DNA from 3 places in the Streptomyces sp. B3I8 genome. Region 3 is predicted to be linked to each of the others. Evidence: riboswitches for the same ligand, from Rfam matches in the RefSeq annotation. Region 3 holds a riboswitch; each other region holds the start of a gene.

Region 1 (10,295 bases), 1.3 Mb from region 3:
GTTTCCTGGCACCGGTGGATCACTTCGTCGATGACGGCGAGTGGTCGGAAGCCGGCGGGGCCCTGATGGCCGTGGAGATCACCTCCCACGACCGCGACACCGACAAGCGGGACCGCATCGACAAGCCCATCGGCTACGCGGAGGCCGAGATCCCCGTCTACCTCCTCATCGACCGCGACCACCACACCGTCGTCGTGCACAGCGAACCGAAGGACGGCCGCTACCGGCAGTCCCCCTCCTACCCGTGGGGGGCGACCGTCGAGCTCCCGCCCCCGGTGGGCATCACGCTCGACACCGAACAGCTCAAGAAGTACGCCGACTGAGGCACCCGACGGCGGCGAGAATGCCGTCATGTCCGAACTCCCCGCCTGGCCGGTCGCCGTACCGCTCGAAGGGCCGCGACTGCGGCTGGAACCGTTGCGCGTCGCGCACGCGGAGGAAGCGCCGGCATTCCTCGCCGACGTCCGCCTGCACACGTACATCGGAGGGACCCCGCCGACCCGGGGCGAACTGGAGCAGCGCTATCGCCGCCAGTCCGCCGGCCACTCGCCCGACCGCACGCAGGGCTGGCTGAACTGGATGCTGCGGCGCCACACCGACGGCAAGCTGGTCGGCACCGTACAGGCGACCCTCACCCGCCCCGACGGCCACCACCGTCCTACCGCCGAGCTCGCCTGGGTCGTAGGCCACGCCTTCCAGGGCAACGGCTACGCGAAGGAGGGCGCCGCCGCCATGACCCACTGGCTGCGCGACCAGGGCATCTCACCCCTCACGGCCCACGTCCACCCGGACAACCACCCCTCCGCCGCCGTCGCCGCAGCCCTCGGCCTGCACCCCACCGGCACCCTGCACGACGGCGAACGACACTGGACCGACGCCACCTCTCCGTGACCACCGCGGCAACCGTCCGTCCGGCGGCGCTGTCAGTCCCGTGTGCGACCCTGGCGGACATGAACCACGCACAGCTCACCGCGCTCGGCCGGGCCCTGCGCGTGCTCGGGGAGCACGGGGAGGCGCTGGGCGCCGACACGCCGGACGCCAAGCTGCACGAGGCCAAGGACGATCTGAAGCGCGCGCTCGACCTGCTGGAGGAGAGCATCAGCGGGGACCGGCCCACCACGCGGTGCGCCGAGCATCCGACCGGGCCCGTCGACAAGGACGCGCCCGATCTGTGCCTGCTGTGCGAGACGCGGCGCCGGGCCGCCCGGCGCGCCGAGTACGACGGCGGCGGACCTCGCCGGGCGGGGGTCGGCCCCGGGGAGCGCGTCCCGTCCCGGTACGGCACGCGGGAGGACCGGCCGCAGCCGCAGCAGCGCTGGCTGCCCGAGGCGTGGAACGGGCAGGAGTGGCAGCTGTGCGGCACCCCGCGCCGGGACCGGCGCGAGGCGGAGCTGTACCTCGACGCGCAGCGCCGGGGACCCCGCCCGGCGATGGCGTACCGGCTGGTGCACGAGTTCACCGACTACGAGGTGCTGCGCGTGTGGGGCCGGCCGGTGCGTGTCGACATCGAGCCGATGGGCGGGGGCCTGTGACCGGTCGCGGTCGTCCGGGCGGCGGCCCCCGCCGTCCCGCCCGCGGTCAGTGCAGGGTCTTCGCGGCGGCCGCGTCGTAGGGGGCCAGTTCGTCGAAGCGGCCCGTGAGCACCTTCCGCGCCCACTCGGGGTCCTGGAGCAGCGCGCGGCCGACGGCGACGAGGTCGAACTCGTCGCGCTCCATGCGGTCCAGGAGTTCGTCGATGTTCTTGACGGGGGCGCCCTCGCCCTTGAAGGAGCGGGCGAAGTCGCCGTCCAGTCCGACCGAGCCGACGGTGATGGCGGGCCTGCCGGTGAGCTTCTTCGACCAGCCCGCGAGGTTGAGGTCCGAGCCGTCGAACTCGGGCAGCCAGTAGCGCCGGGTGGAGGCGTGGAAGGCGTCCACCCCGGCCTCGGCGAGCGGTGTGAGGATCGCCTCCAGCTCCTGGGGCGTCCCGGCGAGCCGCGCGTCGTAGCTGTCGGCCTTCCACTGCGAGTAGCGGAAGATGACCGGGAACTCCGGCGACACCCGCGCCCGAACCGCCTCGACGATCTCCACCGCGAACTTCGCGCGGGCCACCGGGTCGCCGCCGTAGGCGTCGGTGCGGCGGTTGGTGTGCTCCCACAGGAACTGGTCGATGAGGTAGCCGTGGGCGCCGTGCAGTTCGACGCCGTCGAAGCCGATGCGCTCGGCGGCGGCGGCCGCGTCGGCGAACGCGGCGATGACGTCGTCCAGGTCCTGCCGGGTCATCGCCCGGCCGGTGGCCTCGGCCTCGCCGCCGCGCAGACCGGAGGGGCCGACGGCGGGGGCGTCCGGGAAGGGCGGACGGCCCTGCTCACGGACCATGCCGACGTGCCAGAGCTGCGGCACGATCGTGCCGCCCGCCCCGTGCACCGCGTCGGCGACCTCCGCCCAGCCCGCGAGCTGCTCCTCGCCGTGGAACCGGGGGACGCGGTCGCTGATACCGGCGGAGGGGTGGCCGACATAGGTGCCCTCGGTGACGATCAGCCCGACGCCCGCGGCGGCCCGGCGGGCGTAGTAGGCGCGCACGTCCTCGCCCGGGACGCCGCCCGGGGAGAACATGCGGGTCATCGGCGCCATGACGATGCGGTTGGGGACGGTCAGGCCGTTCAGGGCGACGGGGCGGGAGAGGATCCGCGCGGCGCGGGAGGCGGAGGTGTCCGCACCGGAGGTGGTGGTGTCGGCGGGGGCGGTCATACGGGCTCCTCGAGGACGTGGATAAACCGTTCAGTATGTGCACGCGCATGCAATGCGCCCCTTGGTCAATGTCTTGTACGGCCCACGCATTCCCGTCCGCCCCACCACTGTGACCGCGACCTCCCGAGCCTCCGTGCGGCGCGGGCGCCGAACACGCCGAAGGGCGGCACCCCCCGTGCGGGGAGTGCCGCCCTCTGTCGCACTCGAACGTCGGCGTGTGCCGGCCTGTGCCGGTCCACGACGGCGTGCGTCGGACTTCCTGTCCGGTCCTCGGTGGGCCCGGCCCGGCTGGAGGCCGGACCCGGAGAGGATCAGAAGTCCATGTCACCGCCCGGCATGCCGCCCGGAGCGCCCGCCGGGGCGGCCTTCTCCGGCTTGTCGGCGATGACGGCCTCGGTGGTCAGGAAGAGCGCGGCGATGGAGGCGGCGTTCTGCAGCGCGGAACGGGTCACCTTCGCCGGGTCGATGATGCCTTCCTTGACCAGGTCGACGTACTCGCCGGTCGCGGCGTTCAGGCCGTGGCCCGGGGTCAGGTTGCGCACCTTCTCCACCACGACGCCGCCCTCGAGGCCGGCGTTGACCGCGATCTGCTTCAGCGGGGCCTCGAGCGCCAGCTTGACGGCGGCGGCACCGGTGGCCTCGTCGCCCTCGAGCTCCAGCTTCTCGAAGACCTGGGAGGCCTGGAGCAGGGCCACGCCACCACCGGCGACGATGCCCTCCTCGACGGCCGCCTTCGCGTTGCGGACGGCGTCCTCGATGCGGTGCTTGCGCTCCTTGAGCTCCACCTCGGTGGCGGCACCGGCCTTGATGACCGCGACGCCGCCGGCGAGCTTCGCCAGGCGCTCCTGCAGCTTCTCGCGGTCGTAGTCGGAGTCGCTGTTGTCGATCTCGGCGCGGATCTGGTTGACCCGGCCGGCGACCTGGTCGGCGGAGCCGGCGCCGTCGACGATGGTGGTCTCGTCCTTGGTGATGACGACCTTGCGGGCGCGGCCCAGGAGCTCCAGACCGGCGTTCTCCAGCTTGAGGCCGACCTCCTCGGAGATGACCTCGCCGCCCGTGAGGATGGCGATGTCGCCGAGCATGGCCTTGCGGCGGTCACCGAAGCCCGGGGCCTTGACGGCGACGGACTTGAAGGTGCCACGGATCTTGTTGACGACCAGGGTCGACAGGGCCTCGCCCTCGACGTCCTCGGCGATGATCAGCAGCGGCTTGCCCGACTGCATGACCTTCTCCAGGAGCGGGAGCAGGTCCTTGACCGCGGAGATCTTGGAGTTGGCGATGAGGATGTAGGGGTCCTCGAGCGACGCCTCCATGCGCTCCATGTCGGTCGCGAAGTACGCCGAGATGTAGCCCTTGTCGAAGCGCATGCCCTCGGTGAGCTCGAGCTCCAGACCGAAGGTCTGCGACTCCTCGACCGTGATGACGCCTTCCTTGCCGACCTTGTCCATCGCCTCGGCGATGAGCTCGCCGATCTGGGTGTCGGCGGCGGAGATGGAGGCCGTGGAGGCGATCTGCTCCTTCGTCTCGACCTCCTTGGCCTGGTCGAGCAGGGCGGCGGAGACGGCCTCGACGGCCTTCTCGATACCGCGCTTCAGGGCCATCGGGTTGGCGCCGGCCGCCACGTTGCGCAGGCCCTCGCGGACCAGCGCCTGGGCGAGGACGGTCGCGGTGGTCGTACCGTCACCGGCGACGTCGTCCGTCTTCTTGGCGACTTCCTTGACCAGCTCGGCGCCGATCTTCTCGTACGGGTCCTCGAGCTCGATCTCCTTGGCGATGGAGACACCATCGTTGGTGATCGTGGGGGCGCCCCACTTCTTCTCGAGGACGACGTTTCGGCCCTTGGGGCCGAGCGTCACCTTCACGGCGTCCGCGAGCTGGTTCATGCCGCGCTCGAGGCCGCGCCGCGCCTCCTCGTCGAACGCGATGATCTTGGCCATGTGAAGTGGTCCTCCCGGACTGGGGTGGATTGCTCCGGACCGCGCCCGCGCCCGCGACGGACGGCACCGGCTGGTGGTTCCTTGCCCCACCTCGCCAGGGCCTCACCGACCCGGTCCATAGTTGTCACTCTCACCTTGTGAGTGCTAACGCCAATGATTAGCACTCACCCCCCGAGAGTGCAAGCGCCACCCCGCGGAACCCGGACGGACCGGCGGGCCCGCGGGCGCCCGACGCCGCCCCGGTTCCGGACGGACCGGCGGGCCCGCGGGCGCCCGACGCCGCCCCGGTTCCGGACAGACCGAAGGGCCCGCGGGCACCCGACGGTGCCCACGAGCCCTTCGTTCACGTCGAACTTTCAGTCGGCGCGCGCGTCAGCCGGCAACGCGGACCATGTCCGCCTGCGGCCCCTTCTGACCCTGCGAGATCTCGAACTCGACCCGCTGGCCCTCTTCCAGAGTGCGGTAACCGTCCATCTGGATCGCGCTGTAGTGGACGAACACATCCGCACCACCGTCGACCGCGATGAAGCCGTACCCCTTCTCCGCGTTGAACCACTTGACGGTGCCCTGAGCCATGCCTAACTCCCCTATTACTGGCCCTTGCACGGATCCGCACTTCGCGGATCCGGGTCAGACCTCACCCCCCAACGGTTGGGGGCGTGCGCCGGAACGCGTCGACCGCGGCTGAATGTATCTGTCCAACTGCCGTGTGCAACAGGTCAGTCGGACGAGAAATCTGGGCACGACCGGTCGGGAATGTACGGAGAATTCGCTCGAATTCAGGGCAAGTCGGACCGCACAAAAGGCGCATAGGACGCAAAAGCCCTGCACACTTTGGCTACTTCTTGTCGGAAGCCCGACAAGATTGCCGTCGCCCGGTCTCGGAAATCCGGGGTGCGTTCCCCAATTGTATCGCGCTCAATCATACAGAATTACCCCCTCCGCTTCTCTCGCGGAGGGGGTAATTCGTTCTACGCTGAGTGATCTGCATTACCGAGGGTAAGGGACGCGGAACGTGGACGCCGTCCGGCGCGTCCCGCCCGCCACGCCCGTCTCAGCCGCCGGCGACCGCGGGGATGATCGACACGCCCGCACCCTGCGGCGTCGCCGTGTCGAGCCCCTGCTCGAAGCGGACGTCGTCGTCGTTGACGTACACGTTGACGAAACGGCGCAGCTTGCCCTGGTCGTCCAGGACCCGGGCGGCGATCCCGGTGTGGTTCTTCTCCAGGTCCGCGATGACCTCGCCGAGGGTCGTGCCCTCGGCGTCGACCTCGGCCTTGCCGCCGGTGTAGGTGCGCAGGATGGTGGGGATGCGAACGGTGACGCTCATGGGGGTGATGACCTCCGGTCGGGTGCGAGGGTGCCCGTAGGGGGGCGCTGTGGGGAAGGGGGGACGGCCGGTCCTGCCGCGCGAGGGCCGCGCGGGGGCTACGCGAGCCCCGCCTCCCGGAAGGACTCCAGGGACGGCCGGATCGTCGCGGTGAGCCCCGTGCCCGCCACCGCGTCCAGCGTCTTGAGGCCGTCACCGGTGTTGAGGACGACGGTCGTCAGCGACGGGTCGAGCACACCGGCCTCGATCAGCTTGCGCGTGACGCCGACCGTCACACCGCCGGCGGTCTCCGCGAAGATGCCCTCGGTCCGCGCCAGCAGCCGGATCGCGTCGACGATCGCCTCGTCGTTCACGTCCTCCACCGCACCGCCCGTGCGGCGTGCGATGTCCAGCACGTAGGGGCCGTCGGCCGGGTTGCCGATCGCCAGCGACTTGGCGATCGTGTCCGGCTTCTGCGGCCGTACGACGTCGTGGCCCGCCTTGAACGCGGTCGACACCGGCGAACAGCCCTCCGCCTGGGCGCCGAAGATCTTGTACGGCCGGTCCTCGACGAGCCCGAGCTCGATCAGCTCCCGCAGCCCCTTGTCGATCTTCGTGAGCTGGGAGCCGGAGGCGATGGGCACCACGAGCTGGTCGGGCAGCCGCCAGCCGAGCTGCTCGCAGATCTCGTACGCCAGCGTCTTGGAACCCTCGGCGTAGTACGGCCGCAGGTTGACGTTGACGAAGCCCCAGCCCTCGCCCGCCGGGTCGCCGATCAGCTCGGAGCAGAAACGGTTCACGTCGTCGTAGTTGCCCTCGATGCCGACGAGCTCGCCGCCGTAGATCGCGGCCATGACGACCTTGCCCTGCTCCAGGTCGTGCGGGATGAACACGCAGGAGCGGAAGCCGGCCCGGGCGGCGGCGGCACCCACCGCGCCGGCCAGGTTGCCGGTGGAGGAGCAGGACAGGGTGGTGAAGCCGAAGGCACGGGCGGCCTCGATGGCCTGGGCGACGACGCGGTCCTTGAAGGAGTGCGTCGGGTTGCCGGAGTCGTCCTTGATGTACAGCCCGCCGGTGACGCCGAGTTCACGGGCCAGGTTGTCGGCCTTGACGAGCTTGGTCCAGCCGGGGTTGATGTTCGGCTTCGTCGCCACGTCCGCCGGGACGGGCAGCAGCGGGGCGTACCGCCAGATGTTCGCGGGGCCCGCTTCGATGGTCCGGCGCAGTTCCTCGGTGTCGTGACCCGAGAAGTCGTAGGCGATCTCGAGCGGCCCGAAACATTCCTCGCAGGCGAACACGGGACCGAGCGGCACCCGGTGGCCGCATTCGCGGCAGCTCAGCGCGGCGGCCGGACCGAGATCGACGGACCCGGTGGCGGAAGGGGCGGAGGTGGCAGAAGTGGTGGAGCCGGTGGTGTCTTCGACAGTCTGCACAGCCATGTGAGGCGAGGCCCTTTCTCCTCATCTTCCTCACGACGCATCTCGCCGTGAGACGGATTTGGCACCTTCCCTAGCCGGGAGCCTCGCGGAGTGATCGGGATTGATCAGCGATCTACGAGTGCCGGCTGGAGGGTTGCCGGGGCTTCATCGGGCCGTTTCCCTCTGCCCCTCTGGATGAGCGGTATTCGGTTGTGGTGGCGCCGGTGGCCCCCGGCATGCGACGGCCATCTGCGTTGTTCAAGACTGTAACCGAAGGCCAGGACACTTGGACGAGTCGTCCGTACCGCGAGATGGATCACGAAGGAGCCACCGACCGTGCTGCAGGAAGTCGAGCATTGGCTGAAGGCGCGCTCGTGGTCGGTGGCGGACCGCCCGTTGCAGCAGGTCATGGCCGCCAAGCGGGCCACCGGCCAGTCGGTCAGCGTGGTGCTCCCGGCGCTGGACGAGGAGGCGACCGTCGGCGAGATCGTGGCGACGATCCGCCGCGACCTGGTCCGGCGGGTGCCTCTCGTCGACGAGATCGTGGTCGTCGACTCCGGCTCCACCGACCGCACCGCCGAGGTGGCCGCGGCGGCGGGCGCCCGGGTCGTGCACCGTGACGCGATCCTGCCGCGCATCCCGGCCCTGCCCGGCAAGGGCGAGGTGCTGTGGCGCTCGCTGCTGGTCACGCGCGGCGACCTCGTCTGCTTCGTCGACGCCGATCTGCGCGCGTTCTCCTCCGACTTCGTCACCGGCATCGTCGGCCCGCTGCTGACCGACCCCGACGTGCACCTGGTCAAGGCGATGTACGACCGCCCGCTCGCCGGAGCCGCCGGACAGGGCGGCCGGGTCACCGAGCTGATGGCCCGGCCACTGCTCAACATGCACTGGCCGCTGCTGGCCGGCTTCGTCCAGCCGCTCGGCGGCGAGTACGCGGCCCGCCGCTCGCTGCTCGAACGGCTCCCGTTCCCGGTCGGCTACGGCGTCGAGCTCGGCATGCTGGTCGACGCGTTGCACACCGTCGGCCTCGACGCGCTCGCCCAGGTCGACGTCGGCGTACGCCACCACCGCCACCAGGACGGGCAGGCACTGGGCCGCATGGCCGCCGCGATCTACCGCACCGCCCAGCTCCGTCTGGCCCGCGGCCACCTTCTGCGCCCCGCCCTCACCCAGTTCGAACGCGGCCCGCAGGGCTTCGAGCCGCGCACCCATCCGGTGGACACGGAGGAGCGCCCGCCGATGACCGAGATCGCGGAGTACGCGGCGGGGAAGGTGGCGTAGGGGGAGGGCGGGGCATGGGCCGGCCGCTTACACCCGTTGTATGCACAGGTCGTGTGACGGAATCGGTGCGGTGAGGTGTCCGTGCACGTTTGAGGGTTCGGGGGCCGGGCTAGGTTGAGGCGTATGGCTTCAAGGTTCGGTGCTGCTCAGGTGCTGGTCGCCTCCAATCGGGGGCCCGTCTCGTACGCCGTGCGGGAGGACGGTTCGCTGCACGCCAGGCGGGGCGGTGGCGGGCTGGTCTCCGGGCTGTCGGCCATCGGGCCGGACGCGGGCGCGCTGTGGGTGTGCTCGGCGCTGGGCGACGGTGACCGCGAGGCGGTGCGGCGCGGGGTCGGCGAGGACGGCGTACGGATGCTGGACGTGCCGGCCGACGTGCACGCGGACGCCTACAACGGCATCGCCAACTCCGTGCTCTGGTTCGTGCACCACATGCTGTACCAGACCCCGTTGGAACCCGTGTTCGATCGGGAGTTCCGGCGCCAGTGGGCCTCGTACGAGACCTACAACCGGGCCTTCGCCGAGGCGCTCGCCGAGGAGGCGGCCGAGGGCGCGGTCGTGATGGTCCAGGACTACCACCTGACCCTGGTCCCGGGAATGCTCCGGGAACTCCGCCCCGACCTGCGGATCGGGCACTTCTCGCACACCCCCTGGGCGCCCGTCGACTACTTCCGGATGCTCCCCGACGACATCGCCGAGCAGGTGCTGCGCGGCATGCTCGGCGCCGACCGGCTCGGCTTCCTCACCCACCGCTGGGCGGACGCCTTCACCGCGTGCGCGGACGCGGTGGCCGGCGGGCTCGGCGACACCCGGATCGGGGTGCACGGGCTCGGCGCGGACGCCGACTTCCTGCGCGCCCGCTCGCACGAGGACGACGTGGCGGAGCGGATGACGGCGCTGCGCGAGGAGATCGGCCCGGACCGCAGGACGATCGTCCGGGTCGACCGGACCGAACTGTCGAAGAACATCGTGCGCGGACTGCGCGCCTACGAGGAACTGCTCGCCTCGCGGCCCGAGTGGCGCGAGCGGGTGGTGCACGTGGCGTTCGCCTACCCCTCCCGGCAGGACCTCGCGGTGTACCGGGAGTACACCGACGAGGTGCGGCGGGTGGCCGAGTCGATCAACGCCCGGTACGGCACGGACGGCTGGACACCGGTCCTGATGCATGTCGAGGACGACTTCGCACGGTCGCTCGCGGCCTACCGGCTGGCCGATGTGGCGCTGGTCAACCCCGTACGGGACGGGATGAACCTGGTCGCCAAGGAGGTGCCGCTCGTCTCCGACGAGGGCTGCGCGCTGGTGCTGTCGAGGGAGGCGGGGGCGTACGAGGAACTGGGCGAGGACGCGATCGTGGTGAACCCGTACGACGTGGTCGCGACGGCGGAGGCGCTGCACGAGGCGTTGTCCATGCCGGCGGCCGAGCGAGTCGAACGGTCGAAGCGACTGGCGGCGGCGGGCACGGCGCTGCCGCCGTCGCGGTGGTTCCTGGACCAGTTGCACGCGTTGGAGGGCTGAGCGGGGGCTGAGGACCGGGTCCGGGGCCCGGACAGGCCCCCAAGCGGCCTCGCTTGTTTTTCGCGACACCCTGTCGTAATTTTTACGACAGGGTGTCGCTTAGAGGCG
Region 2 (10,295 bases), 180 kb from region 3:
CTTCCTGGTCGCCATGGCCATCATCTACGGCCTGTGGTCGAAGGAGCCCGCCGGTACGACGGCGCTGTTCCTGGCCTTCGGCCTGAGCCTGATGATCGGCTACTACCTGGCCTTCACGGCCCGGCGGGTCGACGCGGGCGCACAGGACGACAAGGACGCGGACGTCGCGGACGACGCCGGCGAGCTGGGCTTCTTCAGCCCGCACAGCTGGCAGCCGCTCGCCCTCGCCGTCGGTGGCGCCCTCGCCTTCATGGGCGTCGTCTTCGGCTGGTGGCTGATGTTCTTCTCCCTCCCGATCATCCTGATCGGCCTGTGGGGCTGGGTCTTCGAGTACTACCGCGGCGAGAACCGCACCCAGTAGCACGCCTTCGCACCACCGGGAGCCCGGACACTCCGTCAGGAGCGTCCGGGCTCCTTCGTTCGGCCCACCCGCGTCCCCCGTACGGCCCACTCACCGTGCCGCCGTCGGGGGGCTTCCCTACGTTGAGGCCATGAGTACCTCACCGCGCAGTCGCACGGTCGTCGGCTGCAGCCTGTTGGTGGTCTCCGTCGCCGCGGGCCTCGCGTCGTGCAGCGGGGGCGACCACCCGCTCGCGGCCAAGCCGTACGACGCGGGGGACCGGATCGCCGTCAGCGCCCTGACGGGCGACGGCGGGAAGGCGGACCCGGACAAGCCCCTGGAAGTCACCTCACGGGACTCGGACGGACGCCTCACCGACGTCACCGTCACCGACGCCGCCGGGCGCCACGTGCCGGGCGAACTCACCGCCGACGGCAGCCGCTGGCGCAGCACCGCACCGCTGGCCTCGGGCGCCCATTACACGGTCCGGGTCAGTACCGAGGACGAGGACGGCGCCCCCGGACGCAAGGTCGTCGAGTTCGACACCGGCGCCGGGAAGGCCAAGAAGGTCGACGTCACCTTCGGCCCGGACGCGGGCACGTACGGCGTCGGCCAGCCCGTCACCGCCACGCTCAGCGAGCCGGTCGAGGGCAAAGCCGCCCGGGCCGTCGTGGAACGCTCCCTGCACGTGAGCGCGCAGCCCGCGGTCGAGGGCTCCTGGTACTGGGTGGACGACACCACCCTCCACTACCGCCCCAAGGACTACTGGCCCGCCCACGCCACCGTCGAGGTCTCCAGCGACCTGAGGGGACTGAAGGTGGCCGAGCGCCTGCGCGGCGGCGAGGCCGAGCCGCTGAAGCTCACCACCGGCGACAAGGTAGTCGCCGCCACGGACGCCGCCACGCACACGATGACGGTCTACCGCAACGACGAGGAGATCAACGAGATCCCCGTCACCACGGGCAAATCCGGCTTCGAGACCCGCAACGGCGTCAAGGTCGTACTGGGCAAGCAGTACCTCGTACGTATGCGCAGTACCAGCATCGGCATCGCGGAGGGCTCCACGGACTCCTACGACCTGCCCGTGTACTACGCCACGCAGCTCACACTGAGCGGCGAATACGTGCACGCGGCCCCGTGGTCCGTCGACTCCCAGGGCTCCGCCAACGTCAGCCACGGCTGCACGGGCATGAGCACGAGCAACGCGGAGTGGTTCTACGACACGGTGCGGGCCGGCGACGTGGTGACTGTCGTCAACTCCGAAGGGGACGCGATGGCGGCGTTCGGCAACGGCTTCGGCGACTGGAACCTGTCCTGGAAGGACTGGCAGAAGGGCAGCGCCCTCGCCCCGGCGAAGCCGGCGAAGTTGCCGAGCCTCCTTGACAGGGCTCGGCTGAGGCCCCAGGGCGCCTAGCAGCTCGGGGGTTCGCGTTGTCGGGCGGGTGCGAGTCGGTTGTGGTCGCTCGCGCAGTTCCCCGCGCCCCTTGAAAGCGAGGGGGCCCCTGCTTTTCAGGGGCGCGGGGAACTGCGCGACAAGCCACGACGCACCCGCGCCCGCCGACGGGCTCCGAACGAACCCCCGGGCCACTGGGGGCCCGGCGGAGCCGTCACGCGCTGAGGGCGACCCTGCGAAGGAGGGAGCCCAGCGTCGTGGCGAGGTCGACCGGGTCGACCGGCAACGTCACCGCCGCGTCCGCCCGGCTCCACGTCGCCAGCCACGCATCCTGCGGACGCCCCATCAGCACCAGCACCGGCGGGCTCTGGAACACCTCGTCCTTGATCTGCCGGCACAGCCCCATGCCGCCCATCGGCACGGCCTCGCCGTCCAGCACGCACACGTCGATCCCGCCGCGGTCCAGCTCCCGCAGGACCGCCTCCGGCGTGGCGCACTCCAGGAACTCCACCTCGGGGCCGTCCGGGACGGGCCGCCGGCCGGAAGCGAGCCGCACCTGTTCGCGGGTGGTGGAGTCGTCGCTGTAGACCAGCACGGTGGCGGTCGGCTGCATGCTTCCTCCGGAAGACCTCGTCGTCGCGCGGACATGGACCGTTGGGCCGGATGCTACTCCCTCGCGCCCTCCCCGGGCAGCGGGCGGAACGGCCCGGGGATGAGCCATCCGGGCAGCGCACGGGGTGCGGACACTCCGAACGGCACCCCCCGGGGTGAGGGCGGGATAAGCGACCGACATAATGTCGGTCGTGGCGACAGCAACGACAGTAGATACCGGGCACGCACACCCGTCGGTCAATCGGCCGAACCTCACCAGCGTCGGAACCATCATCTGGCTGAGTTCCGAGCTGATGTTCTTCGCGGCCCTCTTCGCGATGTACTTCACCCTGCGATCGGTGACCGGCCCCGATCACTGGAAGGAGATGGCGAGTGCGCTCAACGTCCCCTTCTCGGCGACGAACACCACGATCCTGGTGCTCTCCTCGCTCACCTGCCAGCTCGGCGTGTTCGCCGCCGAGCGCGGGGACGTGAAGAAGCTCCGGGGCTGGTTCATCGTCACCTTCATGATGGGCGCGATCTTCATCGGCGGTCAGATCTACGAGTACACCGAGCTGGTGAAGAAGGACGGCATCTCGCTGTCCTCGGACCCGTACGGCTCGGTGTTCTACCTGACCACCGGCTTCCACGGCCTGCACGTGACGGGCGGTCTCCTCGCCTTCCTCTTCGTTCTCGGCCGTACGTACGCGGCGAAGAGGTTCACGCACGACCAGGCGACGGCGGCGATCGTCGTGTCCTACTACTGGCACTTCGTCGATGTCGTCTGGATCGGCCTCTTCGCCACGATCTACTTGATCAAGTAGTCGAAGCGCCGAGACCGGCCACCCGACCCTTCCGAAGCATCGACGCAGAAGATCCTGACACCGGGGTAATCCGTGAAAAAGCTCTCCGAACGACGACGCCATCCGCTGGCGGCGCTCGTCGTCCTACTCTTCGCGCTGGCGGCCACCGGGGGGCTGTACACCGCGTTCGCACCCGCGGACAAGGCACAGGCCGACTCCACCGCCCAGTCCCTCGCCATCGAGGAGGGCAAGAAGCTCTACGAGGTGGGCTGCGCCAGTTGCCACGGCACCGGTGGCAAGGGCAGCTCCGACGGTCCGAGCCTGGTCGGCGTGGGCGCGGCGGCGGTCGACTTCCAGGTCGGCACCGGCCGCATGCCGGCCTCCACCTCGCAGCAGACGCAGGTCGAGAAGAAGAAGAACATCTACTCGCAGGCGCAGATCGACCAGCTCGCCGCGTACATCGCCTCGCTCGGCGCCGGCCCGGCCAAGCCGACCAAGGACGAGTACAGCCCGGAGGGCGCGGACGTGGCCAGGGGCGGGGAGCTGTTCCGCACCAACTGCTCCCAGTGCCACAACTTCACCGGCAAGGGCGGAGCGCTGACGAACGGCAAGTTCGCGCCGAGCCTGGAGGGTGTCGCCCCGAAGCACATCTACGAGGCCATGCAGACCGGCCCGCAGAACATGCCGTCCTTCCCCGACACCACGCTGACGTCGAAGAACAAGCAGGACATCATCGCGTACCTGAAGGCCGTCGACGGCGACGAAACGACCAACCCCGGCGGTCTCGAACTCGGCGGATTGGGCCCGGTCAGTGAAGGTCTGTTCGCCTGGATCTTCGGACTCGGCGCGCTGATCGCGGTCGCCATCTGGGTTGCCGCTCGGACCGCAAAGGCCAAGAAGTCATGAGTAGCCAAGACATTCCAGAAGAGAAGCTGCCCGCCGAGCGGGACCAGGAGCACGGGGCCCACGAGGCCCTGGCCGTCGCGGACGAGGAGAACCCGTTCGCGGACCCCGGTCTGCCGCCGCACGAGCACCGCCGCCAGGACGTGGACGAGAAGGCCGCCAGGCACTCCGAGCGCACGGTGGCCATGCTGTTCACGCTCTCGATGCTGGCCACCGTCGGCTTCATCGCGTCGTACGTGGCGATCTCGCCGGACAAGTCGATCTACGTGTTCCCGCTGGGGCACCTCAGCGCGCTCAACTTCGCGCTGGGCCTGACCCTCGGCGTGGCGCTCTTCACGATCGGCGCCGGCGCGGTCCACTGGGCCCGCACGCTGATGTCCGATGTGGAGATCGCCGACGAGCGTCACCCGATCGAGGCACCCCCGGAGACCCGCTCGAAGGTCCTCGCCGACTTCAAGCAGGGCGCCAAGGAGTCCGCGTTCGGCCGGCGCAAGCTGATCCGCACCACCATGTTCGGCGCGCTCACCCTGGTGCCGCTCTCCGGCCTCATGCTGCTGCGCGACCTCGGCCCGCTGCCCCACACCAAGCTCCGCCACACCGCGTGGGCCAAGGGCAAGCTGCTGGTCAACATGAACACCAACGAGCCGATCCGTCCCTCCGACGTGGCCGTGGGTTCGCTGACCTTCGCCAAGCCCGAGGGGCTCGAGGAGCACGACGAGGAGTTCCAGACCGAGATCGCCAAGGCGGCCCTGATGATCGTCCGGCTCCAGCCGGAGAACATCAAGGACAAGCAGGAACTCGACTGGAGCCACGAGGGCATCGTGGCCTACTCCAAGATCTGCACCCACGTCGGATGCCCGATCTCGCTGTACGAGCAGCAGACGCACCACGTTCTGTGCCCGTGCCACCAGTCCACCTTCGACCTCTCCGACGGTGCCCGAGTCATCTTCGGTCCGGCCGGCCACCCCCTGCCGCAACTGCGCATCGGTGTGAGCGAGGACGGCTACCTCGAGGCGCTCGGCGACTTCGCGGAGCCCGTCGGTCCTGCTTTCTGGGAGCGCGGATGAGTACTGCAGCAGCCAGCAACGAGCCGCGCAGGCGCGGCAAGGCGCCCGCCGGTGAGCGGGTCGCCGACTGGGCCGACGGCCGCCTGGGGATCTACTCCCTGGCCAAGTCCAACATGCGCAAGATCTTCCCGGACCACTGGTCGTTCATGCTCGGTGAAGTCTGCATGTACAGCTTCATCATCATCATCCTGACCGGTGTGTACCTGACGCTGTTCTTCCACCCGTCGATGAACGAGGTCCAGTACCACGGCACTTACGTGCCGTTGCAGGGCCAGCTGATGTCGGAGGCGTTCAACTCCACCATGCACATCTCTTTCGAGGTGCGCGGTGGTCTGCTGATCCGACAGATTCACCACTGGGCGGCGCTGATCTTCCTCGCCGGCATGTTCGTGCACATGATGCGCGTCTTCTTCACCGGCGCGTTCCGCAAGCCGCGCGAGGTCAACTGGCTGTTCGGCTTCCTGCTGTTCGTCCTGGGCATGTTCACCGGTTTCACCGGCTACTCGCTCCCGGACGACCTGCTCTCCGGCACCGGTGTCCGCTTCATGGAGGGCGCGATCCTGTCCGTGCCGATCGTCGGCACGTACCTGTCGTTCTTCCTCTTCGGCGGCGAGTTCCCGGGCGGCGACTTCGTGGCCCGGTTCTACTCGATCCACATCCTGCTGCTGCCGGGCATCATGCTCGGCCTGATGGTGGCGCACCTGATTCTGGTCTTCTACCACAAGCACACGCAGTACGCGGGTCCCGGAAAGACCAACAACAACGTCGTCGGCATGCCGCTGCTGCCGGTGTACATGGCCAAGGCCGGGGGCTTCTTCTTCCTGGTCTTCGGCGTCATCGCGGCCGTCGCGGCGATCGCGCAGATCAACCCGATCTGGGCGATCGGCCCCTACCGGCCGGACCAGGTCTCCACCGGCGCCCAGCCCGACTGGTACATGGGCTTCTCCGAGGGCCTGATCCGTGTCATGCCCGGCTGGGAGATCAACCTCTGGGGCCACACGCTCGTCCTGGGCGTGTTCGTCCCGCTGATGATCTTCCCGCTGGTCCTGGTCGCCATCGCGGTCTACCCGTTCATCGAGTCCTGGGTCACCGGCGACAAGCGCGAGCACCACATCCTGGACCGCCCGCGCAACGCCCCGACCCGGACCGCGTTCGGTGTCGCCTGGATGACGTGGTACACCGTCCTGCTGATCGGCGGCGGCAACGACCTGTTCGCCACGCACTTCAGCCTGTCGATCAACGCCATCACCTGGTTCGTCCGGATCGCGTTCTTCGTCGCCCCGGTGATCGCGTTCGTCGTCACCAAGCGGATCTGCCTCGGCCTCCAGCGCCGCGACAAGGAGAAGGTGCTGCACGGGCGCGAGTCCGGCATCATCAAGCGCCTGCCGCACGGTGAGTTCATCGAGGTGCACGAGCCGCTCAGCCAGGAGCAGCTGCACACCCTCACGGCGCACGACCAGTACAGCCCGCTCGAGCTCGGCCCGACGGTCGACGAGAACGGTGTCGAGCGCAAGATCAAGGGCCCGCAGAAGCTCCGCGCCAAGCTGAGCGAGGCGTACTACGGGGAGCACAACCAGATCCCCAAGCCCACCGTCGAGGAGTACAAGGAGATCACCAGCGGCCACGGCCACCACTGATCACCCACTGTCGCCACGCCACGGCGAGGAGGGCCCCGTCCGAACATCGGACGGGGCCCTTCCCCGTGCGCGGGGCTGGATAGGGTGGAGACCGCCCGGCACTGCCGTGCCGACGTGCCGGAACACCCCTTGCGACGACCCAGGAGCGGCGTATGACTGCTGTGACCCCCGCTGGAGGCGACACCGCGGCGGGCCGCTCCTGGCCCGCCCTCCTCAACGGCCTGCTCGACGGGCGTGACCTGTCCGCGGACGACACCGCCTGGGCGATGGACCTCATCATGCGCGGCGAGGCGACCGACGCGCAGATCGCCGGCTTCGCGGTGGCGCTGCGTGCCAAGGGCGAGACGGTCGAGGAGATCACCGGGTTCGTGCGCGCGATGTACGCGCACGCCCACGTCATCGACATCCCCGGAGACACCGTCGACATCGTCGGCACGGGCGGGGACGGCGCCAAGACCGTCAACATCTCCACGATGTCCGCGATCGTCGTCGCCGGGACCGGCGCGAAGGTCGTCAAGCACGGCAACCGGGCGGCCTCCTCGGCGTCCGGGGCCTCCGACGTCCTGGAGAAGCTCGGCGTCGACCTCAACCTCACCCCGCAGCGGGTGGTGGAGGTCGCCGAGGAGGCCGGGATCACCTTCTGCTTCGCGGCGAGGTTCCACCCGGCGCTGCGGCACGTGGCCGCGGCGCGCGGGCAGCTCGGCATCCGGACGACGTTCAACTTCCTCGGGCCGCTGACCAACCCGGCGAAGGTACGGGCCCAGGCGATCGGCGTCGCCGACGCGCGGGTCGCGCCGATCATCGCCGGGGTCTTCGCCGAGCGCGGCAACTCCTCGCTGGTCTTCCGCGGCGACGACGGGCTCGACGAGCTGACGACGACGTCCACGTCACGGGTGTGGGTGGTGCGGGACGGCAAGGTGACGGAGGAGGCGTTCGACCCGCGGTCGGTCGGCATCCCGCTGGTGCCGGTGGAGGCGCTGCGCGGTGGTGACCCCTCCTACAACGCGGAGGTCGCGCGGCGGCTGCTGGAGGGGGAGACGGGGCCGGTGCGGGATGCGGTGCTGTTGAACTCGGCGGCGGCGGTGGTGGCGTTGCGGGGGGAGGACGGGCCACTGGTGGACCGGATCCGCGACGGGATGGCGCGGGCGGCGGAGTCCATCGACAGCGGGGCGGCGCGGGAGACCCTCTCGCGCTGGGTCACGGCCACGCGCCGCGCGTAGCGGTGCCGTTCGGGGGTGCGGGGCCCTCCGGTGTGCGGCCTCCCGCCCCCGCCGCCCCTGCCCGTCCCGTCCCTCCAAAGGGCTGCGCCCCTCGGACCCCGGCACGGGGTTCCGCCCCCCGGGGCAGGTGCGGCGGGGGCGAGAACGCGCCTGGGCGCACCCCCGCGTATCGGGATGTGGGACGGGTTGCGGCGGAGCCGCACGGTCCCGTAGCGTCGTGTGCAGGTCATGAGTGACAGTCATGAGGCCCCGGCCGACTGTCCGGCAACCCTCCGTCCGTGGCGGGGTGCCCCGGGTGAAGACCAGGCCGCGCGCCACAAGGTCCGCGGCAAGCGCGGACCCCTCGAAACCCCAGGGGTCCTGGTCCTCGAGGAGCCCCCGTGAGCAAGCGAATGCGATAGGGCCGCAGAGCCCCGCCTCCGCACACCCTTCTCGTTCCCCCCCTCACCCACGCGCGAGCGCCGGCCGTCGGCCGCCCCTGCCCGCGTGGTGATTCCGGCTGCTTCCACGGGAGTTCACCGATGTCCGCCACCGCCGTCACCCCCGCCACCACCGTCTCCACCACCTCCGCCGACGCCCCCGCCCCCCTCCCCGTCCTCGGCCGCGACGTCACCGTCCCCCTCGTCACCGGCGGCGAAGTCACCTACGCCGCCCTGGACTACGCGGCGAGCGCCCCCGCCCTGCAGCGCGTCTGGGACGACGTCGCCGCGTACGCCCCGTACTACGGCAGCGTCCACCGCGGCGCCGGTTACCTCTCGCAGCTCTCCACCGACCTGTTCGAGAACGCCCGCCGTACCGTCGGGGAGTTCCTCGACTGCCGCGCGGACGACCAGGTCGTCTTCACCCGGTCCACCACCGACTCGCTCAACCTCCTCGCCGCCGCGCTGCCCGCAGGCTGCGAGGTGTTCGTCTTCGAGACCGAGCACCACGCGTCCCTGCTGCCCTGGCGCGACGCCCGCGTGACCTGCCTGGACGCCCCCCGCACCCCGGGCGACGCCGTCGACACCCTGGAGCGCGCCCTCGCCGCCCGCGACATCCACGCCCCGGCCCTGGTCTGTGTCACCGGCGCCTCCAACGTCACCGGCGAGCTGTGGCCCGTACGCGAACTGGCGGCCGCCGCGCACGCGCACGGCGCCCGTGTCGTCCTGGACGCCGCCCAGCTCGCCCCGCACCACCCCGTCTCCGTGCAGGACCTGGACGTCGACTGGGTCGCCTTCTCCGGGCACAAGCTGTACGCCCCCTTCGGCTCCGGCGTCCTGGCGGGCCGCGCCGACTGGCTGACCGCCGCCGAGCCCTACCTCGCGGGCGGCGGCGCCAGCCGCAGGGTCACCCGGCGCGCCGACGGCGGCGTCGACGTGGAGTGGCACGAGGGCGCCGCCCGGCACGAGGCCGGCTCGCCCAACGTGATCGGCGCCCACGCCGTCGCCTCCGCCTGCAAGGCGCTCACCGAGGCCGGCTGGGACACCCTGGTCGCCCGTGAGATCCATCTGATCGACCGGGTCCGCGCGGGCCTCGCCGACGTGCCCGAGGTGCGGATCCTCTCCCTGTTCGGCGACGCCGCGCCCCGCGTGGGCGTGCTGTCCTTCGTCGTCGAGGGCTGGAACAGCTCGCACTTCGCCGCCGCGCTCTCCGCCGAGTACGGCATCGGCGTCCGCGACGGCCTGTTCTGCGCCCACCCGCTGGTGCGCACCCTGCTCGGCGGCGACCCGGAGTCCCAGGGCGAGTGCGGGGCGCCGGAGGCGGCGCCCGGCGAGAAGTCCCTCAACGCGATCCGCGTGAGCTTCGGCGCGGGCACGCCCGACGAGCACGTCGACCGCTTCGTCCTGGCGGTACGGGAACTGGTGCGCGAGGGCGCGAAGTGGGAGTACCGCACGCAGGACGGCCGCTGCGTCCCGGCGGTCTGACCGGCTGCCCGGAGAGGCCGACGCCCGAGGTCCGCGGGCTGGAGTTCCTACGACTCCAGCCCGATGGAGAACGCCGCCTCCAGGTCGTGCTGCGAGTACGTGCGGAACGCGACGTGCGTGTCGGTGCCCTCGACGCCGGGGATCTTGCTGATCCGGCCGGGGATGACGTCCGCCAGCTCGTCGTGCGCCTTCACGCGGACCATCGCGATCAGGTCGTACGTCCCGGTCACGGAGAACACCTCGCTGACGGAGTCCAGCGCGGCGATCGACTCGGCGATCTCGGGGATCCGGTCCACGCTGGTCTTGATGAGCACGATCGCGGTGATCACGGCTGGTTCTCTCCCTCGGGGGCCGGGCTTGTGTCCCTCACTGTAGCCATGGGCCCGTAGCGCACCCACGCGTACCCGAAGCCCAGCGCGAACCCCACCACGTGTGCC
Region 3 (10,295 bases):
GACCGCGGGGACCTCCCGGCCGCCCGCGCCGCCTGGCTGCCGGCGCACCTCGTGTACGAGCGGATGGGCGCCGCCTACGGCACCTTCGGCGACGCCGACGGCGAGATCAACGGCACCACCGCGGGGCTGCCCGGCGGGGTCCACGACGCCGACTTCGCCGGGTTCCACCGGGTCGAGTACGGGCTGTGGCACGGGGAGTCGGCGCGCGGCCTGCGCGGCCCGGCCGGCCGGCTCGCCAAGGCCGTGCACGCCCTGCGCGACGGCTGGCCCGACCAGCGGATCGACCCGGGCGACATCGGGCTGCGCGCGCACGAGATCGTGGAGAACACCGTGCAGTTCGAGCTGACCGGCCGCACCGACTACGGCAGCGGCACCAACCTGGCCACCGCCCGCGCCAACCTCGACGGCAGCCGGGAACTGCTCACCCGCCTGCGCCCGCTGCTCAAGGGCCGCGACTCCGGGCTGGGCGGACTCGGCACCGCGATGGACCGGGCCCGGCACACCCTCGACGCCTTCCACCACAGCGGCCACTGGACGCCGCTGGACCGGCTCACCCGCACGCAGCGGGAGAAGGTCGACGCGGACCTGGGCGACCTGGCCGAGCGGCTGGCCGACGTGGCCGCCCTCACGGACGTACGGAGGACCGCGTGAAGCGGGGGGACGGGATCGACCAAGGAGGAACCGGATGGACCGGATGGACCGGGTGAACGAGGTCGGCCGCCGGGGGTTCCTGGCGGGCGCAGCGGCCGTCGCCGGTGCGGGGCTCGTGGCCGCGGACCAGGGTGCCGCGTCCGCCACGGACACGCATACGGACACGAGCACCGGCACCGGCACCGGCACCGACGCGCGCGTGGACTTCCACGGCCGTCACCAGGCCGGCATCCTCACCCCCACCCGCCGCGCCACCGCGTTCGTGTCCTTCGACACCACCGCCGAGAACCGCACCGAACTGGCCGATCTGCTCCGCACGTTGACCGACCGGGCCCGTTTCCTCACCGCCGGCGGCAACCCCCAGGAGCTGGGGATCACCGCCCCGCCGGCCGACTCCGGCACCCTCGGCCCCACCCTCCCGGCCGACGCGCTGACCGTCACCGTCGGCGTGGGCGCCTCGCTCTTCGACGAGCGGTACGGCCTCGCGGACCGCAGGCCCCGCCGGCTCACCGCCATGCCGTCCTTCCCCGACGACGACCTCGACGCCGCCTGGTGCCACGGCGACCTGAGCGTGCAGTTCAGCGCCGGAAGCACGGACACCGTGCTGCACGCCCTGCGCGACGTCGCCCGGCACACCCGCGGCGGCATGCAGGTGCGCTGGCGCATGGACGGCTTCGTCAGCCCGCCCCGCCCCTCCGGCACCCCGCGCAACCACATGGGCTTCAAGGACGGCACCGCCAACCCGGACGTCACCAGTCCCCGGGCGATGGACCGGCTGGTGTGGGTGGGCGCGGGCGGCGGCGAACCGGACTGGGCGACCGGCGGCAGCTACCAGGTCGTGCGGCTCATCCGGATGCTGGTCGAGTTCTGGGACCGGGTCTCGCTCACCGAGCAGGAACGGATGTTCGGCCGCGCCCGGGACACCGGCGCTCCCCTGGACGGCCGGCACGAGACGGACACGCCCCGGTACGCCCAGGATCCCAAGGGCGACATCATCCCGCTGGACAGCCACATCCGCCTGGCCAACCCCCGCACCACCGCCACCGCGGACCAGCGCATCCTGCGCCGCGCCCACAACTACGACCGGGGGGTGGACGTCAACGGCAACCTCGACATGGGCCTGCTGTTCTGCTGCTACCAGCAGGACCTGGCCCGGCAGTTCGAGACCGTGCAGAAGCGGCTGGCCGGGGAGCCGCTGGTCGACTACATCTCCCCGTTCGGCGGCGGCTACTTCTTCGCCCTGCCGGGAGCGCGGGACACGTCGGACTGGCTGGGGCGCACCTTGTTGGCCTGATCTCGCCCAACCGGACGGGAACGGACACGGGCGCGCGCCCGTCGGAAACGGACCCGCACCCGTCGAGCCCGGACCCGCACCCACCAGGAACCGACCCGCGCGGGTCAAGGAATGCCTAAAAGTCCATGAGAACTTCCTGACCGTACGTTCGCCCGCCGGTCACTGCCGCTCCCCCGATCCGCCGCCGACGTGGACGAAAATCCGGCCATGGACATTCAGGCCACAGCCATTCGAGCCATGGACATGCGGGCCACGGACGGCGTGGCAGCGGAACTCGGTGCTCCCGGAAGGCGAGACAGCATGATCGGCACAGGCAGAACCCCAGGCGCACGGCGCCGGTTGACGCGCGTGGGCGCCGTCCTCGGCGCCGTCGCCCTGGCCGCGGCGGGCGGGGTCCTCCCCGCGGCCGCGAACACCGGGCACGGCGGCCAGGGCGGCCACGGTCACGGCCACAGCCACTCCGACACGCGCACCGCCACGCCGATCAAGCACGTGGTGGTGATCTACCAGGAGAACGTCTCGTTCGACCACTACTTCGCGACCTACCCCAAGGCCGCGAACACCGACGGCACCACCTTCAAGGCGGCCCGGCACACCCCCGAGGCCGACAACCTGCTGAGCGCCGGTCTGCTGAAGACCAACCCGAACCTGTACACGCCCAAGCGGCTCGCGCCGTCGCAGGCCATGACCTGCGACCAGAACCACGGCTACGGGCCCGAGCAGTACGCGGCCAACGGCGGCAAGGCCGACAAGTACGTCGAGAACACCGAGGTCAGCAAGTGCACCGGGCTGTTCGGCGAGCCCGGCCTGGCCATGGACTACTACGACGGCAACACCGTCACCGGCCTGTGGAACTACGCGCAGCACTACGCGATGAGCGACAACTCGTTCAGCTCGGTGTACGGCCCCTCCACGCCCGGCGCGCTCAACCTGGTCTCGGGGCAGACGCACGGTGTCGTCTCCGTCGACCCGGCCTCCGGCACCGAGCACCCGAAGCAGACGGCGACGCCGGACCCGTACACGGTCCTCTCCCCCGACGCCAAGGGCGTGGGCACGGTCGTCAACGACCCGGACCCGGCGTACGACGACTGCTCCGACAAGGACCACACCAGCACCAACGCGCTCGCCGTGATGCGGGGCAGGAACATCGGTGACCTGCTCAACGCCAAGGGCGTGAGCTGGGGCTGGTTCCAGGGCGGCTTCCGGCCCAGCACCGTGTGGGACGGCGAGCAGGGCCACTACGCCAAGTGCGGCGGCACCACCCACACCAACGTCGGCGGCGCCGCGGTCGTCGACTACAGCCCGCACCACGCGCCGTTCCAGTACTACAGGTCGACGTCCAACCCGCACCACCTGGCCCCGAGGAGCGTCGCCGAGATCGGGCACGCGGGCCGCGCCAACCACAACTACGACCTGACCGACTTCGACGCCGCGCTCAAGGCGGGCCACCTCCCCGCGGTCAGCTTCCTCAAGGCCGCCGAGTACCAGGACGGCCACGCCGCCTACTCCGACCCGATCGACGAGCAGCACTTCCTCGTCAAGGAGATCAACGCGCTGCAGAAGTCGCCGGAGTGGAAATCCACGGCGGTCGTGGTCGCCTACGACGACTCCGACGGCTGGTACGACCACGTCACCTCGAAGGTGCTGAACGGCTCGAAGGACACCAGCGTCGGGTCCAACGGCAAGGCTCTCGACGCCCCCGCCTGCCAGTCCGGTCCGGCCGCCGAGGGCGGCTACGCGGACCGCTGCGGCCCCGGCACCCGGCAGCCGCTGCTGGTCATCTCCCCGTACAGCAAGGTCAACAAGATCGACCACGCCGCCACCGAGCAGACCTCGATCACCAAGTTCATCGAGGACAACTGGTCGACCGGCCGCATCGGTGACGCCTCCTTCGACCAGCGCGCCGGCACCCTCGACGGCCTGTTCGACTTCCGGCACCCCGACAACAAGCAGGTGCTGCTGAACGCGGACGGCTCGGTGGCCTCGGTGAACCACTCCCCGCACTACGACCGGACGACGACGAAGGTCTCCACCGCCGCGTACCCCGCGTACGTCCAGGAACTGCGGGCCCAGAACGTCGCCGCCAGCACCGACACCGACCCGAACACCCCCCTCCTCATCGCCGCCGGCCTCTTCACAGCCGTCGGCACGACCACAGCCCTGGCCCTGCACCGCCGCCGCAACCGCACCTCGGGCACGACCCCGGCCATGTGAGCCGACGCCGTCCGGCACGCGAAGAGGCTGTCGGTCTCGCGCGAGGCCGCCGGGGGAGACACCGAGTCTCCCCCGGGCGAGCGCCTTCACCCTCCCCGCCCCGTCGGGCGGGGAGGGTGAAGGGCGGAGGGCACGGAGTACACGTGTCATGTGCCGCTCCCCCTACGCGGTCTCCTCCAGGGCAGCGGCCCCCGTGTGCCGCAGGAGCGAGAAGACCGTGCGGCAGCGCAGGGTGAAGCCGATCGACTCGTACAGCCGGATGGCGTTCGCGTTGGTGGCCGCGGCGTGCAGGAAGGGGCGTTCGCCGCGCTCCTTGATGCCGGCGGCGACCGCGCGGACCAGACGGGTGGCCAGGCCCCGGCCGCGGTGCTCGGGGTCGGTGCACACGGCGCTGATCTCCGTCCAGCCGGGCGGGTGCAGCCGCTCGCCGGCCAGGGCGACGAGGCGGCCCCGGTGCCGGATGCCGAGGTAGGTGCCCAGTTCGACGGTGCGGGGCAGGTAGGGGCCCGGCTCGGTGCGGGCGACCAGGTCGAGGATCTCGGGCACGTCGGCGGGGCCGAGCCGTACGGCCTCGGGGTCGGGTTCGGCACGCAGGGAGGTGTCCACGAGCTGGACGCCGTGCCCGGTGTGGACGACCTCCCACCCCTCGGGGACCTCGGTGACGCCCCGCACCGCGGCGGTACCGCCGGGGCCGACGAGTGCGGCGAGGTCGGCCCAGGCGCGCGGGTCGTTGTCGCCTGCGACGGCGTGGAAGGGGGACACGTCCTGCTGGTACCGGACGGCCCGGCCGACGCGCTCGGCGAAGCGGGCGTGCGGGCCGGTGAGCGCGGCCCAGGCGGGGTTGTCCAGAGGGTGCGAGGAGCCGGCGTCGAGGGCGATGACGGACATGGTGTGACGGTCTCCGGTGTTCGACTCGGGTGTTCTGCGCGGGTGTCGGGCGCGGGTGCTGGGCGCGGGTGTGCGGCGCGTGGGACTCCACCGCGAGGCGGCGGTGGAGTTCCCGGCACGCCCGGGTCAGGAGTTGTCGAGCGGCAGTCCGGGCGGGTTGACCTCGGACGTGGTGACGGCCTCGTTGGAGAGGTTGTACGCCTTGAGCCACTTGGCGTACTGGCCGTTCTCGATCAGGTGGTCGATGGCGTCGGCGAGCGGCTTCGCCAGGCCGCTGCCCTTCTTGGCGGTGGCCGCGATGAGGCCCTGCAGGTGCGCGCCGGCACCGGAGTAGGTGCCGGCGGTGCGGGTGGCGTCCGGCGTGTTCGCGACCTGACGGTTGTGGTAGGCGATACCGGGGTTGGGCCCGAGGTACGCGTCGATCCTGCCGCCGGCCAGGGCCAGGTAGACGCTGTTGGCGGTCTGGAAGTACTTGACGGTGAGCTTCTTGCCCTCCTTGGCCAGCTTCGCCTTCCACTCCAGGAGGATCTTCTCCTGGTTGGTGCCGGAGCTGACGGCGACGGTCTTGCCGGCGAGGTTCTCGTAGTCGTTGTCGAAGTTCCAGGTGCTCTTCTTCGGCACGGTGAAGGCGAGGTTGTCCTGCCGGTAGGAGGCGAACTCGTACTTCTTCTTGCGCTCCTCGGTGTCGGTGACGTTGGAGAAGGCCACGTCGACCTTGCCGCTGTCGATGCCGACGAACATGTTCTCCCAGGTGAGGTTCTTCACCTCGGGCCGCAGGCCCAGGACCGCGGCGACCAGGCGGCCGAAGTCGGGCTCGGCGCCGGTGAGCGTCTTCTGGTCGCTGCCCACGTAGGCCAGCGGCGGGAAGCCGGACGGCAGGGCGCCGATGCCGATCTCCAGCTTGCCGCTCTTCCTGACCGCGGCGGGCAGTTCGGCGCTGATGGACTTGACTTCGGTGACCTCGAGGGAGGTCTGTTCGGCCGCGCCGTTGGAGACCTTCCCGATGACGACCTCGCCGGACGAGGCGGTGTCGGTGGAGGTGGCCGCGTCGCTGTCGCCACCGCATGCGGCGAGCCCGGTGGCCAGGGAGGCGACGGCGGTCGCCGCGGTGATGCCGCGTATCAGGCTGCGTCGGGTGAACTGCGTGGGCATGGCCGTTCCTTGTCGCTGGAGGTGAGGAGGGTGGCGTGGGGAAGGTCTGGAGGAGGTACGGGGTTCAGAGGACCCTGGCGAGGAAGTCCCTGGTCCGCTCGTGCCGCGGGTTGTCGAGGACCTCGGAGGGCGGGCCCTGCTCGACGATCCTTCCGCCGTCGAGGAAGACGACCTGGTCGGCGATCTCGCGGGCGAACCCGATCTCGTGGGTGACGATGACAAGGGTCGTACCGCTGGTCGCCAGGTCCTTGATGACGGCGAGGACTTCGCCGACGAGCTCGGGGTCCAGGGCGGACGTCGGCTCGTCGAAGAGGATGACGCCGGGGCGCAGGGCGAGAGCGCGGGCGATGGCGACGCGCTGCTGCTGGCCGCCGGAGAGCCGGCGCGGGTAGGCGCCGGTCCTGTCGCCGAGCCCGACCCGGCCGAGCAGCTCGCGGGCGAGCTCCCGGGCCTCGGGCCTGCCCAGCCTGCCGGTGGCGACCGGGGCGGCGGCGACGTTGTCGAGGACGGTCAGGTGCGGGAAGAGGTTGAAGTTCTGGAAGACGAAGCCGATCCGGGCGCGCTGGACGAGGATGGCCCGCTCGCTCAGTTCCTTGAGCCGGTCGCCGTGCCGCTTCACGCCGATCAGCTCGCCGTTGATGCTGACGTGGCCGATCTCGGGCTTCTCCAGGTGGTTGATGACCCGCAGCAGGGTGGACTTGCCGGAGCCGGAGGGGCCGAGGACGACGGTGACCTCGCCGGGGCGGACGGTCAGGTCGACGCCGGCCAGTACCCGGTGGGTGCCGTACCACTTGTGCACGTCGTGCACCTCGACGGTGGCGGCCCCGCCCCCGGCCAGGGGCTCGAGCGTCCTGGCGGTCATACGGCGGCCTCCTCGCGGATGCGGGCCCGCAGGCCGGTGAGACCGGTGCGCAGCTTCTGCAGCGGTGTCGGCGGCAGGCCGCGGGTGGCGCCGCGGGCGTAGTGCCGCTCGACGTAGAACTGGACGACGGAGACGGCGCTGGTCAGGATCAGGTACCAGACGGTGACGACCAGCAGCAGCGGCACGATGTCGCCGGGGTAGGTGGCACCCATGGTCTGTGCGGAGCCGAACAGGTCGAGCAGGGACACATAGAAGACCAGCGAGGTGCCCTTGATCAGGCCGATCAGCTGATTGACGTAGTTCGGGACGATGGAGCGCAGCGCCTGCGGAAAGACGATCCTGCGGAACTGGTAGCCCTTGGGCAGGCCGAGCGCCGCCGCCGCCTCGTGCTGGCCCTGGTCGACGGAGAGGATGCCGCCGCGGACGACCTCGGCCGCGTAGGCGGCCTCGTTGAGGCTGAGGCCGACGACGGCGACGACCATGTCGGTGGCCAGTCTCGATTCGTCGAAGGAGAAGAAGGCCGGGCCGAAGGGGATGCCGATGCTCAGCGTCTTGTACAGGGCGCTGAAGTTGTAGAGGAAGATCAGCACCACGATGAGCGGGACGGAGCGCAGCACCCAGACGTAGGTCCAGCTCACCGCGCGCAGCACGGGGCTCCTGGACAGTCGTGCCAGGGCGAGCACGACGCCGCCGATCAGGCCCAGCACCGCGCTGTAGGCGGTGACTTCGAGGGTGATCACGAGGCCGTCGAGGAGGGTGGGGCGCAGGAACCAGTAGCTCCAGCGGTCCCACTGGTAGAAGGGGTTGGTCACCAGTCCGTGCACGAACTGGGCGGCCAGGACGAGTACGACCGCGGTGGCGATCCAGCGCCCGGGGCGCCGCAGCGGCAGGACCCGCTGTGCGACGAGCGGTGGCGGCGGTTCGTCGGCGGTGGGTGACGGCGTGAGCGTGACGGTGGCGCCAGGGGGTTCACTCATGGTGGGCTCCGGCAGGTTCGGACACCCCGGACGGCGCGGCGGCATGCGTCGGCGGATGCGGCCGCGGGGAACCGGGGGCGGGGAGGACAACGGCACACCGCACGGGCGGCGTTCGTCGGGGAATGCGGGGCTGCGGCGGCGTGCGGGCTTCGGGCGCTGCGGAAAGAGGTCAGCCCCGACAGCGGGCACGGCCCGGTGCGGTACACAGTGCGCTGTTCACACGGAGCAGGTCGACCGCGCGATCGGCGACGAGCGGGTTCGGGTACGGCTCCACGCAGCCCTGTGGGCGGCGCGTGGCCGTCCTGGGAGCTGCGTTCATGGCGTCACCGTCACCGTTCCGGCCCTGTGGGCCTCGCGCTTACCGAAACTCTTCGGTCGGGTCTTCACCTGGGGCACCCCACCGCGGTGGGAGGGTTGCCGGTCAGCAAGCCAGGGCTTGTCGCTGACGCTCATGACCGTTCTGGGGCCGTAGTAAAGACAAATGCCCGAACGGATGTCAACGCCGGTCCGCCGACTGGACCGGCCGGCAGGCCGCGTGCGCCGCCCGCCCGGACGACCCTACGTTCCCTACCCGTTCACTGGGATTGCCCCAGCGAGTGTCGATCCCGCCGACACCGGCGTCAAGAGGGCCCTCCCGTCCCGCATCGCGGACGCCGTCGGCCTTGACATTCACGGGGGCGGACGACTTACGTTGAAAAGGAGAGCCGTTGACGGGTGGAGGCTGTGATGCGCGTACTGGGTACGGCACCGCACGGTGCGTGCACCGGTGCGCGGCTGATCACCCGGCGGCACGTCGACTACTGCCGCACCTCCTCCGCCGTCTGTCCTTCCGCACACGTCTGACCTCTGCCGGCCGCTCCCGCCGGCCGTCTCGTCGTGGCCCCGTGGCCGCGAGTCGTCGTGTCCTCCGGAAGGAATTCCCCTGTCCGGCCCCGCCCCGCACCTCGCCGTCGAGCTCGAGGGCAACGACGCCCACCCCGCGGCCCGGCGCCGAACCCTTCCCTGTCGCGGGCCGATCGGCGTCCCCGCATGACCTCGTCCGCATGACCTCGTCCGCAAGACCTCATCCGCATGACCTCGTCCGCATGACCGACAAGAAGCCGCCCCGCGCCACCGGAACGCGGGTTCGGCCGACGCCCGTGGAAGCCGACCGCCGGCGCACCCGGTGACGCGGCGGCGAACGTGCCCGCCGGGTACGCGCGTCGGCCCGGCAGCCCGGCCCCGCATCCCCTGCCCGAAGGCACCCCGACACGAGGGAGATCGCCCATGACCACCGAGGCCGCCACCACTGACCTCCACGCCTTCACCAAGAGCTGGCTGGAGTGGCACCGCGCCAAAGAGGCCCGGCTCGCCGCCCCGCACGGGTTCCTGGCGATCACCGGTCTGCACTGGCTCGACGACCGGCCCCAACGCTTCCCGGACGCGCCCGGCGCGTGGCGCACCGGCCCCGGGGGCGTCGTCGTGGACCTCGACGAGGGCGAGGAACTCGTCGTCGACGGGGCGCCGGTGAGCGGCGAGCACCGCTTCGGCGTGCTTCCCGAGCGCGGCGGCGTGGACGCCGTCTGGAAGGACGCCGTCATCGAGGTCGCCAGGCGCGGCGGCCAGGACATCGTGCGCCCCCGGCACCCGGACGCCCCGCTGCGCACGGCCTTCGCCGGGACGCCCGCCTACGCCCCCGACCCACGCTGGGCCGTGACGGGCCGCTACGTCCCGTTCGACACTCCGCGGCCGACCACCGTGGGCGCCGCCGTCGAGGGCCTCGAGCATGTCTACGACGCCCCGGGCAGGGTCGAGTTCGAGCTGGACGGGCGCCCGCTGTCGCTGACCGCTTTCCCCGGCCACGGGGCGGGCCGGCTACTGGTGCTGTTCACCGACGCGACCTCGGGTGTCACCACCTACGCCGCCAACCGGTCCCTGACCCTCGATCCGCCCGCCGCCGACGGCACGGTCGTCCTGGACTTCAACCGGGCCGCCAATCTGCCGTGCGCCTACACGGACCTGGCCACCTGCCCGCTGCCCCCGGCCGAGAACCGGCTGCCGGTGGCGGTCGAGGCCGGTCAGAAGATCCCCCGCGAGCGCGGCGGCTCCTGAGCCGGACCCACTCCCGGCCCGGCGGGAACACCGACGCTCTGCGCAAGCGCGATCCCCCGTGACCGGGGCGAATCCACCGGTCGTCGGCCACGTGTCACCGGAATCGTAGAGCGCCCGACTCGTCCGTCCCCCGAGAGACCGAACGCCCGCGGCTCACCTGAGCCTA

What was found. Region 3 has a riboswitch for S-adenosylmethionine ahead of QFZ64_RS10755 (amino acid ABC transporter permease). Riboswitches for the same ligand answer to the same signal wherever they lie in the genome.
Region 1: it holds a riboswitch for S-adenosylmethionine, as region 3 does, so the genes downstream of both, thrC (threonine synthase) here and QFZ64_RS10755 (amino acid ABC transporter permease) in region 3, are expected to answer to the same signal.
Region 2: it holds a riboswitch for S-adenosylmethionine, as region 3 does, so the genes downstream of both, QFZ64_RS09945 (aminotransferase class V-fold PLP-dependent enzyme) here and QFZ64_RS10755 (amino acid ABC transporter permease) in region 3, are expected to answer to the same signal.

What each region holds. Positions count from the first base shown of each region.
Region 1 is NZ_JAUSYN010000002.1:3,167,579-3,177,873, forward strand. Features, by position in the region: gene QFZ64_RS16045 (Uma2 family endonuclease) at 1-323, shown strand, start outside; gene QFZ64_RS16050 (GNAT family N-acetyltransferase) at 352-891, shown strand; gene QFZ64_RS16055 (hypothetical protein) at 951-1,532, shown strand; gene QFZ64_RS16060 (NADH:flavin oxidoreductase) at 1,579-2,730, opposite strand; gene groL (chaperonin GroEL) at 3,042-4,667, opposite strand; gene QFZ64_RS16070 (cold-shock protein) at 5,040-5,243, opposite strand; gene QFZ64_RS16075 (MoaD/ThiS family protein) at 5,722-5,997, opposite strand; gene thrC (threonine synthase) at 6,096-7,415, opposite strand; SAM riboswitch class I at 7,434-7,596, opposite strand; gene QFZ64_RS16085 (glucosyl-3-phosphoglycerate synthase) at 7,731-8,675, shown strand; gene QFZ64_RS16090 (trehalose-6-phosphate synthase) at 8,799-10,187, shown strand.
Region 2 is NZ_JAUSYN010000002.1:1,726,798-1,737,092, reverse strand. Features, by position in the region: gene QFZ64_RS09985 (cytochrome c oxidase subunit 4) at 1-361, shown strand, start outside; gene QFZ64_RS09980 (Ig-like domain-containing protein) at 492-1,754, shown strand; gene QFZ64_RS09975 (hypothetical protein) at 1,948-2,346, opposite strand; gene QFZ64_RS09970 (heme-copper oxidase subunit III) at 2,528-3,148, shown strand; gene QFZ64_RS09965 (c-type cytochrome) at 3,221-4,033, shown strand; gene QFZ64_RS09960 (ubiquinol-cytochrome c reductase iron-sulfur subunit) at 4,030-5,097, shown strand; gene QFZ64_RS09955 (cytochrome bc complex cytochrome b subunit) at 5,094-6,734, shown strand; gene trpD (anthranilate phosphoribosyltransferase) at 6,887-7,954, shown strand; SAM riboswitch class IV at 8,179-8,295, shown strand; gene QFZ64_RS09945 (aminotransferase class V-fold PLP-dependent enzyme) at 8,476-9,858, shown strand; gene QFZ64_RS09940 (Lrp/AsnC family transcriptional regulator) at 9,906-10,187, opposite strand; gene QFZ64_RS09935 (rhomboid family intramembrane serine protease) at 10,184-10,295, opposite strand, start outside.
Region 3 is NZ_JAUSYN010000002.1:1,909,694-1,919,988, forward strand. Features, by position in the region: gene QFZ64_RS10725 (EfeM/EfeO family lipoprotein) at 1-651, shown strand, start outside; gene efeB (iron uptake transporter deferrochelatase/peroxidase subunit) at 695-1,945, shown strand; gene QFZ64_RS10735 (phospholipase C) at 2,246-4,159, shown strand; gene QFZ64_RS10740 (GNAT family N-acetyltransferase) at 4,322-5,047, opposite strand; gene QFZ64_RS10745 (ABC transporter substrate-binding protein) at 5,174-6,199, opposite strand; gene QFZ64_RS10750 (amino acid ABC transporter ATP-binding protein) at 6,264-7,061, opposite strand; gene QFZ64_RS10755 (amino acid ABC transporter permease) at 7,058-8,038, opposite strand; SAM riboswitch class IV at 8,388-8,495, opposite strand; gene QFZ64_RS10760 (DUF1684 domain-containing protein) at 9,305-10,129, shown strand.